Regions from separate parts of the Caproicibacterium argilliputei genome, predicted to be linked through region 1. Evidence: predicted binding sites of a transcription regulator. Region 1 holds the regulator's gene; each other region holds the start of a gene.

Evidence for each region. Region 1 encodes LexA, which represses DNA repair genes until DNA is damaged. Its sites were predicted from a motif close to CNAACANNTGTTNG; they were not measured.
Region 2: a site for LexA is predicted at 1,742-1,755, ahead of dinB (DNA polymerase IV). Genes of this name have one in related genera too.
Region 3: a site for LexA is predicted at 2,074-2,087, ahead of recA (recombinase RecA). Genes of this name have one in related genera too.

Annotation. Positions count from the first base shown of each region.
Region 1 covers NZ_CP135996.1:2,342,367-2,345,643, forward strand. The annotation lists gene PXC00_RS11255 (M23 family metallopeptidase) at 92-880, opposite strand; gene lexA (transcriptional repressor LexA) at 1,366-1,956, shown strand; gene PXC00_RS11265 (cyclase family protein) at 2,020-2,604, opposite strand; gene PXC00_RS11270 (5'-methylthioadenosine/adenosylhomocysteine nucleosidase) at 2,604-3,277, opposite strand, start outside.
Region 2 covers NZ_CP135996.1:1,979,811-1,983,087, reverse strand. The annotation lists gene PXC00_RS09625 (FlxA-like family protein) at 1-131, shown strand, start outside; gene PXC00_RS09620 (hypothetical protein) at 199-471, shown strand; gene dinB (DNA polymerase IV) at 475-1,698, opposite strand; gene PXC00_RS09610 (4Fe-4S dicluster domain-containing protein) at 2,005-3,277, shown strand, end outside.
Region 3 covers NZ_CP135996.1:284,787-288,063, reverse strand. The annotation lists gene rimO (30S ribosomal protein S12 methylthiotransferase RimO) at 1-92, opposite strand, end outside; gene PXC00_RS01290 (regulatory protein RecX) at 85-702, opposite strand; gene recA (recombinase RecA) at 730-1,923, opposite strand; gene prmC (peptide chain release factor N(5)-glutamine methyltransferase) at 2,369-3,223, opposite strand; gene PXC00_RS01275 (DUF1385 domain-containing protein) at 3,220-3,277, opposite strand, start outside.

The DNA.
Region 1 (3,277 bases):
AAGCAACGCCGATTTTTATAAATTGCATAAAAAAATATCACAAGATAAATTTATCTTGTGATATTTTTTCACTTATAGGCTGTTTTCACGGTCACTTGGCTCTTTGCTGCAAAAACGGCGCCGGGTCGACAAAGGTTCCGTTTTTCTGGACAGCAAAATGCAGATGTGACGCGCCTGCCGCTTCGCTCGGCACCGTGTCCACAACACCAAGCTTCTGCCCGGCTTTAAGCACATCGCCCTTTTTGACCGCTACATTCCCAATGCCGCAGTACCAAGTGGTTAAGCCGCCGGTATGCGTCATCTGTACGGTGCAGCCCATACCGTCCACTGTCGAAATGGACTGCACCGTGCCATCCGCAGCAGCTATGACAGCAGTGCCTTTGTCCGCACGCAGGTCCACACCCGTGTGGGCACGCCAATCCTTCATCGTCTTGGAGTACAGCGGTGTTTCACTGAATGCCTGCTGCACCGCCGCATCCTTGACGGGCATTTCCAATTTCGTGACCACCGCCGCGGCTTCTACCGCCTTTTTCTGGCTTTTGGTCGCGGCTTGCGTCGCCTTACTCTGCGGTTTGGATTCGTCCTTTCCCGCCGGGGAAGACGCGGTTTCAGTGCTGGCCGCAGCCGGTTCCTCGGAAACCACGGTTTCCGCTTCTGAAACAACCGTCGGTATGGCTACGGATGCTTTTTTATACTGGTGCACGCTGTCATAGGTTGTCCAACCCGCTACAGCCACCGCGACCAGACAAACCGCCAGGGCAATGTAAAACCCTTTTTTTCCGGGGCTTGGTTTCTGTTCGGCGGGTTTTCTTTGGGGCGTATACTCAGTCGGGTTTTCCTCTTTCTGTTCCTCATCCTGCCGATAATCCTCATTGTTCAATTCCTGTTCACCTCCAACCACAGTATGGACGCAGGGCAGGAAAATATACACCTTTTCTAGCAAATATTTGCGTACTTCGTGAGCAGTCATTTCCAGTTTCAAAGCTACACAAAAAAGCCCCTGCAACAGCCCGTTGGGCTTGCCTGCAGGGAACTTTTGCGCCCAAGCGCAGAAAAAAGCCGGGCTGCGGCACCCGGTTTTTTTCAATAGCTTGAGGGGTATATTGAGGAGGGTAGAACATACATCAAGTGAACGGTGCGGCTCCGCTGAACTTGATTACAAGGATATTATAAAGCACTATCGCTCAAAAGTTGTTAATATTGTGTGAATATTTTATGAAGAATGGCAGTTGCAAACAAACGTTTGCGATTTCTCTTTTTTTGTGTTATACTAGTGACAAATCCACTCATGATTCTCACAAAAGAAGAGGAGCACCGCCTCTGCCGCCGGCAGGGCCTGCCTCTCGGCACAGGAGGAATCCACATATGTTAACAGCCAGTCAGCAAAAGGTATATGACTACCTGAAAAGCCGCTCGCGGACCGGTTTGCCACCCACTGTGCGGGAAATCTGCGCTGCAACCGGGCTAAAGTCAACCTCCAGTGTGCACGCACACCTAAAAACACTGGAGCGCAAAGGGTACATTACGCGGGATGCCGGTCTGAACCGCGCCATTCACATCACCGGGGATGACGACGCCATCCCCCTGCAGGTTCCACTCCTTGGGCGTGTTGCCGCAGGGCAGCCAATCCTTGCCACCGAGGAAATTGAGGGTTACATCCCCTACCTTCCGCCGCGCCGCACTTCGGATGCCACATACTTTGCTCTGAACGTCCGTGGAGAGAGTATGCGCGATATCGGCATTCTGAATCGTGATATTGTCATCGTGAAGCAGACGCCGACCGCCGAAGACGGCGAAATCGTCGTTGCCATGATTGACGGTGAAGCTACGGTTAAGCGGATTTTCCGCGAACCGGATCGCATCCGCTTGCAGCCGGAAAATCCGGAATTTTCCCCGATTTACGCAAAAGAAGTGACCATTTTAGGGCGCGTTGTGGCGCTTGTACGAAATTACTGAAAGCTGCTTACCGAAAAGAAAAGGCAGGTGCGCTCCCATGGGGGGAACGTACCTGCCCTTTCTTTACCAACTGCCGTTAATAAGAACCGCGCGAACCATGGCAGCCTCTGCCCCTCGATTCTTCAGGGGAAACGCAGTCAGAAAATAAGCGCCCGGCTGCACCCGGTCCAGCGCCAAATTTTCTAAAACTGCCACTTCTGCAGAAAGTAATGCACAATGCGCACCTGCCGGGTCATCCGCCGGCGCAATGCTCGCCTGCTGTGTGCCAATCAGCCGGACTCCCGCCATGGCTGCCGCCACTGCTGCCTCGCGTGAAAGCCAGACCTCACCGGCCAGCAAAAGGCGCTCCGGCATTTCCGTATCTTGCAGCAGCTGCTCCATCTGCTGCATATCCAACACCCCCTGCGCCTGCACCACCACACAGGGACCGCAGCAGCGGCTGAGATCCATCTGGCTGATGTCGGCGCCATTTTCCACAAAATGCAGCGGCGCGTCCATATGCGTGCCGTTGTGATTGCCCGCATTTAGGACGCTCAGGTTGCAGGCATCGCCGTTCTCGATTCGCTGCACAAAGTGCAGGCTGGCTGTCGGGTCGCCGGGGTACGCCGGCGTACTGAACAGTTCCTTAGTAATATCAATCAGTTCCATTACACATTCTCCATTTGCTTTGCAAGTTTCGGTAAGGCTGCCAAAAGCAGTGCTGTGTTTTTGTGGGCAGATTCCTCGGCAAAAGTGGGAAAGTCCACCGCTGCGCCGTCATCGCCATTGTCTGAAATCGAGCGGAGCACCGCATAGTTCACACCTGCCATACAGCAAACCTGCGCCATGGAGCCGCCCTCCATCTCACACGCAACGGCGCCAAAGTCCTCTGCCAGCTGATGCATTTTTGCGTTATCCGCAATAAATTGGTCACCGGTTGCGATGACTCCTTTACACACATGGCCTTGATAAACCGCTTCGGCACAGTCTGCCAGCAGGTTCACGGTTTTTTCCGGAACCGGCAGAAAAATCTCCTTGAGTGCGCTGATATACCCGACTGGGTCACCCAGCGCCGAAGTATCCATATCGTGCTGTACCAAACTGGTGGCAACCACCAAGTCGCCAATGTGCACATCTTTGCCGATTCCGCCGGCAACCCCTTCAAAAAGCACTGCCTGTGGCTGGTACAGGAAAATCATCGTCTGCGTGCAAACCGCAGCAGCCACTTTGCCGATTCCGCACTGCGCCACAACACACTCCACCCCAGCCATGATGCCTTCATGAAAGCAAATGCCGCTCATCGTTTTGCTCCCCGTCTGCTGCATATGCTCCAGCAGTTGTT
Region 2 (3,277 bases), 360 kb from region 1:
CCGGTTCCACTGCCGCGTCCGGTACACAGTCAGCACAGACTGCTGTAACCGCCGCGCAGCAGACCGCGCAGGTTTCTGGCAGCACATCGGCAGTCACAGACGGCACACATGAGGTGGATGTCCTGGCATAAACGCACGGACACCGCAGTCCGCAGGGAATCCCTGCGGACTTTTTGTATTTGGGAAAGGAGAATTCATATGAACGAAACACTTGCCAGACTGCTGGATGATGCGCGCGCGGACAGCCGGCTGAAAGCAGCGCTGCTTGCCACGCGCAGTGCAGCAGACCCGATGGACGCTTTCTGCACCTGTGCAACGGAACTGGGCTATCCGGTCACGGTGGGGGAACTGTTTGAAATGGGCGAACAGTTTACCGACGATATTTTCTGCAGTTGCAATGGCCGCGCGGAGGAGCCCATCGCAGAGTGGTCGGATGCCTATGAAACCTTCTTTGCCGCGCTGGGGAACTAAGCGCTATTTGCAGGCGGGTGGAAGCGGGGAAAAGCGGTCGCAGGGATTGTCGTGCAGCAGAACAGCTGGCTGCACGCAGGCGGTTCCGTAGCGCTTTTTCAGGCTGTCCAGCGCAGCATCGAGTTTTTCCTCGCGCTCACGTTCCAATTCGTCCTGAAACAGGTTTGTCTGTACGCACGCTTCTGCGGCTGTAAAATCGGAAACGGTCAGCCCAATACTGCGCAGCGGCAGTGACCAGTGATAGCTTTCCTGAAACAGCGTCAGCGCGTCTGCGGCGATTTCCCGGGTGATGTTGGTGTACTGTACGCGCGTGCGGCGGCGCGTGAAAGTGTGCAGGGACGTGTCCCGTACGCTGATGGTAACGGTTCGCGCCAGGAATGTCTGCTCTCGCAGGCGGCGGGCAACGCTGTCTGCAAGCTCCAGAAACACCCGCTTCACATCCGCTTCGCAGGTCAGGTCATGCGGCGTGGTGACAGAGTTTCCGATGGATTTCACTGCAGCTCTGCTGCCCCAGTGCTCCACCGGCGCCGTATCCAGACCATTGGCGTAGTTCCACAGAACAGCACCGCTTTTTCCGAAGCGCGCCTGCAGCACGTTCTGCGGCATTGCGGCGAGGTCGCCGATGGTATGCACACCGTATTCCAGCAGCTTTTTCTGGGTGGCGCGCCCGACGAACAGCAGATTTTCAACGGGAAGTGGCCAGATACGGCTTTTCCAGTCATTTCGCAGAAAAACCGTGGTGGCATCCGGCTTTTTGTAGTCGCTGCCCAGTTTGGCAAACACCTTGTTCCAACTGACACCGACGCTGACGGTAATGCCCAGTTCCTCACGAATCCGCCGACGGATTTCATCTGCGGTACGGACACCGGCTGCCGGGGAGGCAACACTGCCGGTGATGTCCAGCCACGCTTCATCCAGACCAAATGGTTCCACCTGGTCGGTGTACTGTAGGTACAGTGTGCGTGCGCGTTTGGAAAACTGTGTGTAAAGCGGAAAGCGCGGTGGCAGTACCACCAACTCGGGGCATTTGCGTCGCGCCTGCCAAAGTGCCTCGCCAGTTGCCACACCGCATTGTTTTGCCAGCTGATTTTTGGTCAGAATAATGCCATGCCGTTTTTCGGGGTCGCCGCCCACAGCAAAAGGCTTGTTCCGCAGTTCCGGATGGTACAGTGCCTCTACAGAAGCGTAAAAGCAGTTGCAGTCGCTGTGCAGGATGATGCGGTCCATGGTGCGCCCCCTCCTTGTGAACAAATGTTTATAAATTTATGATAGCACGAATGTTCGCGGAAAGCAATAGTCTGTGCGCACCATTTTTCGCGGGCGCCTGCCGCAGCGAAGTCTGTTAGATTCAGTAAAATATTATTGAAAAAGGAGCGGTTTTCTGCCAGGACGGGCGGCTTCTGCAAAAAGTCGCGGGGAATTTTCTTTTTCGCAAGACAAATGCCTTTTCTTTTGCTATAATAGGAGCAAAGCGAGAATGATAAACTTTTATCAAGCATTGAGGAAGACTACAAAGGAGAATTTGGAATGGCAATTAGAGGAATTCACTCTTCCGTTACGGACATTCGCCGTCAGGTTTTTACCGCAGTGGCACGCTTGGCCTATGAAGGGGGCGACTATTCCCGTATCGAAGAGATACCCTACAAAATTGTTCCCGGCGAGCGTGCCAGCTACCGCAACAGTATTTTTCTGGAACGCGCCATCGTCGGTGAGCGCCTGCGCCTGGCCATCGGTTTGCCGCTGCGCTCTGTTGAGCAGCATGCGCCGATTTCCGACGGTATTGTGGAAAGTGCGATTGCGGAAAAATACTACGATCCGCCGTTGGTCAACGTAATTAAATTTGCCTGCAACGCCTGTCCGGAAAAATCTGTGCATATCACGGATATGTGCCAGAACTGTCTTGAACATCCCTGCCGCGAGGTGTGCCCGAAGCACGCCATCTCCGGAGAAAACGGCAGAAGCGTGATTGACCAGGATCTGTGTATTAAATGCGGGCGCTGTGTGACAGTGTGTCCTTACAACGCGATTATTAAAATCGAGCGGCCCTGTGCGGCGGCCTGCGGCATGGATGCGATTTCTTCTGATGAACTGGGCCATGCCACCATCAACTATGACCGGTGCGTGTCGTGCGGGCAGTGCTTGGTTAGCTGTCCGTTTGGCGCGATTAGTGACAAAGGACAGATTTTTCAGGTGGTTCATGCCATTAAGCAGCCCGGCGAGATTTATGCGGCAGTCGCGCCGGCATTTGTGGGGCAATTCGGCCCGAAGATGACACCGGAAAAACTGCGCGGCGCTCTGCGGGAGCTTGGCTTCACCGATGTGGAGGAAGTGGCTGTGGGGGCTGACCTTTGCACCATTGAAGAGGCACATGATTTTCTGGACAATGTTCCGGACAAGCTGCCTTTCCTTGCGACTTCCTGCTGCCCGGCGTGGTCGGTGATGGCAAAGAAGGAATTTCCGGAGTACGAGAAATGCATTTCCATGGCATTGACGCCGATGGTGCTGACCGCCCGCCGGCTCAAAAAGGTGCACCCAGGCTGTAAGGTAGTCTTTATCGGGCCGTGTGCCGCGAAAAAACTGGAGGCAAGCCGGCGCTCCATTCGCAGCGATGTGGACTTTGTCCTGACCTTTGAAGAGGTCATGGGGATGTTTGAAGCTAAGAACGTTGACCTTTCCGGCGATCTTCCGGAAACGGAGCTGAACGAAGCAACAGCGGCGGGGCGCGGCTTTGCGGTCAGCGGCGGTGTTGCTAATGCGGTGGTGGAGGCTATTAAGAAAATTGATCCAGAGCGCGAAGTCAAGGTGC
Region 3 (3,277 bases), 850 kb from region 1:
CAGCCTGCGCTTTCCAGCGACGCCAGCATCCGTTCTCCGTCCACCTGGTTTTTTGCGCAGCCCAGGTTCACTAATCCTACTGATTCAGCCATTCCATTCATCCTCATTTGTATTGTATCGGCGCAGCGCGGCGCGAATCTCGTCATAACCGTAGCCCAGCCGCTGCAAAGCCGCCGAAGCCCGCCGCTGGCTTTTCTCATCGGAAAGGTCGCGGTACTTTTTCTGCAGAATCCGCAGAATCGCCTGCTGCGTCTCCGGCTCGTTGTCATCTGCGGCCTGCTGCACGATTTCCGGCGCGATGCCCTTATGCGCCAGTTCATAGCAAACGCGCCGTTTGGCGCAGCCCTTACGGTACAGTTCGCGCGCAAAACGCTGGGCGTAGTCCTCATCATCCACCAGACCGAGGTCCTCCATTTTCTGTGCGGCGACCTGTGCCGCCTCTGGTGATACCGTGCGGGCAATTTTCTGCTCCAGTTCTTTTTTTGAGTGGCTGCGGTGCTCCAGCAGATACAGCGCCTTTTCGCGCGCACGGTGTGCATCCGACTGCTGCAGCAGTTCGTGCAGTTCCTCGTCGGTAACATCTTGCCCCGGCTTCCAGCCGGCCTGCAGCAGCGTTTCGGTATCCACGCTCACCGCGTACTCTCCATCCAGAAACAGCGCCGTCATGCTGTGCCGCCGCGGTTCCGCCGCCGTCAGTTCCACCGCGCACACGCCCCCTTGGTCTATTTTTTACTCGTCGTCCGCCTCAATATCAATATTAACAGAAGCGCTCCGCGTACTTTGTTTGTTTTCCGCAGGTGCTTCAGGCTCCTGCGCATCGACTTTTTCCGCTGCCTCCGCTTCTACTTCTTCCAGCGGCTTCGCCGCGCTGGCGCGAGGCGAAATGGTTTTTTCGTAAAGCTTGTCCGCATTTGCGCGCACCTTGGCTTCCACTTCTTCGGCAAGCTCTTGGTTTTCTTCAAAGAATTTTTTCACATTATCGCGGCCCTGTCCCAAGCGCTGTCCGTTGTAGGAAAACCACGAGCCGCTCTTCTCAATGATGTCCAGCTTCACACCGAGGTCAATCAGCTCCCCAACGTGTGAAATGCCCTGGCCGTACATAATATCAAACTCTGCCACACGGAACGGCGGCGCAATCTTATTTTTTACCACTTTGGCGCGCGTGCGGGAGCCGACCTGCTCATTGCCGCTTTTCAGCGTTTCAATTTTGCGGATGTCAATGCGCACAGAAGCGTAAAACTTCAGCGCGCGGCCGCCGGGGGTTACCTCTGGGCTGCCGTACATCACGCCGACTTTTTCGCGCAGCTGGTTAATAAAAATCGCGATGCAGTTACTCTTGCTGATGGCGCCCGCCAGCTTGCGCAGCGCCTGGCTCATCAGGCGCGCCTGCAGACCGACGTGGCTGTCGCCCATTTCGCCCTCGATTTCCGCGCGGGGCACCAAAGCGGCAACGGAGTCCACCACAATCACGTCGATGGCGCCGGAACGTACCAGCGCTTCTGTAATCTCCAGTGCCTGCTCACCGGTGTCCGGCTGGCTGACCAAGAGGCTGTCCACATCCACGCCGAGCGCCGCGGCATAAATTGGATCCAATGCGTGCTCCACATCAATAAAGGCGGCATTGCCCTTGCGCTTCTGCCCCTCCGCGACGCAGTGCAGCGCCAATGTGGTTTTGCCGGAACTTTCCGGGCCGTAAATCTCGATAATCCGCCCGCGCGGAAAACCGCCGATACCCAGTGCCAGATCCAGACTCAGGCTGCCGGTGGGGATGGACTCGACGTGCATGGCCTCGTTCTGCCCCAAACGCATTACGGCACCCTTGCCAAACTGCTTTTCAATTTTCGCAAGCGCGGTTTTCAGCGCTTCCTCTTTATCCTTTGCGTCATCCACGGTTTTGTTCGCTGCTTTGCTAGCTGATGCCATAAATGGATTCCTCCTGAAAAGTCCGGCTTTTCGCCCGCCGGCCCGCGTTTTTTCCAATGTGCTGTAAAACGGCAGAGCACCGCTTCTTTGCTGTCTCTGCCGCAATTCCAGTTTAAGTATACTGTAATCAGCGGAAAAAAGCAATATACTTGAACGTTTGTTTGAAATTTTGCAAGAGATTTTCGCCGCTAAAATATTGGGGGAAGCCCCAGTATTTTCTCCCATCCGACCTTTGTGCCCACGCCATTTCCCACGGTACCCTGCCAAAGCCGCCCGGCAGGGCGGCAAGGGCTTTCCCCTGCCGCACGAATGCGGCAAAAAACGCGCGGTTGCTTCGAGCCGTACCGGCAGGCTGTGTGACACTTCGACCCTGCGGCTTGCAAAAAAAGGCAAGGTGTAAGCCTTGCCTTGCCCCAATTCGTACAAATGCCGCATTTCCCGGCAGTCAAACAAGTTTTTCGCCGCGAAAGCCATACACCACGCGGTCAAAGGCATTGAAATCCCTGCACACCGCCACATCGCGAAGACCCGCGCTCTGAAACAGCCCGGAAACCGAGGCTGCCTGGCTTTCGCCGATTTCCACCGCACAAAGTCCGCCCGGCTTGACCTGCGGCACCCAAATCTGCGCGATGGCGCGGTAAAACCGCAAGCCGTCCTCTCCGCCGTCCAGTGCGGTTTCCGGCTCGAAGTGCAACTCCGGCTGCAGCTGCGGAATTTCGTTTTCCTCTACATATGGCGGGTTGCACAGAAAGCCATCCAGTTTTCCACAGGCAGCCGCATCCTCAGTGGAAAACGCGTCCAGCTGCAGCGGCTGCACATGCAAATTTGCGTACTTACAGCAGTTTTCTCGCAGGTAGCGCAGCGCACCGTCAAACTTTTCCCCACAGAACACCGTCAAATCCGGTCGCAGGCTTGCAAGCCCCAAGCCAACCGCCCCGCTGCCCGCACACAAATCCAAAACCCGGCCGCCCTGCGGCAGCCGCTGTGCCGCTGTGCGCACCAGCAGTTCCGTTTCTTCACGCGGGCAGAGCACGCCTTCGCCGACCGCAAGTTCCAGTTCCAGAAACGGCCACACACCAAGCAGGTACTGCAGCGGTTCTCCCCCGGCGCGCAGCGCCGCGAGCCGCTGTAGTTCCCGCGCGTCTGCGTCCGGCGCCGCTTCCTGCCCGTGTACCGCCAAGCCGGCGCGGTCCAGCCCGAACACTTTCCTGCACAGACAGACCGCGTCAAAGGCAGGACTTTCCTTGCCTGCCTGCCGCAATGTCTTTTTCGCCTGCAGATACGCCTGCTCTTTTGTCATGCTACGATTCTGTCCTCCCCGTTTTCCGGAATTACCGTCTGCATGGCGGCAATC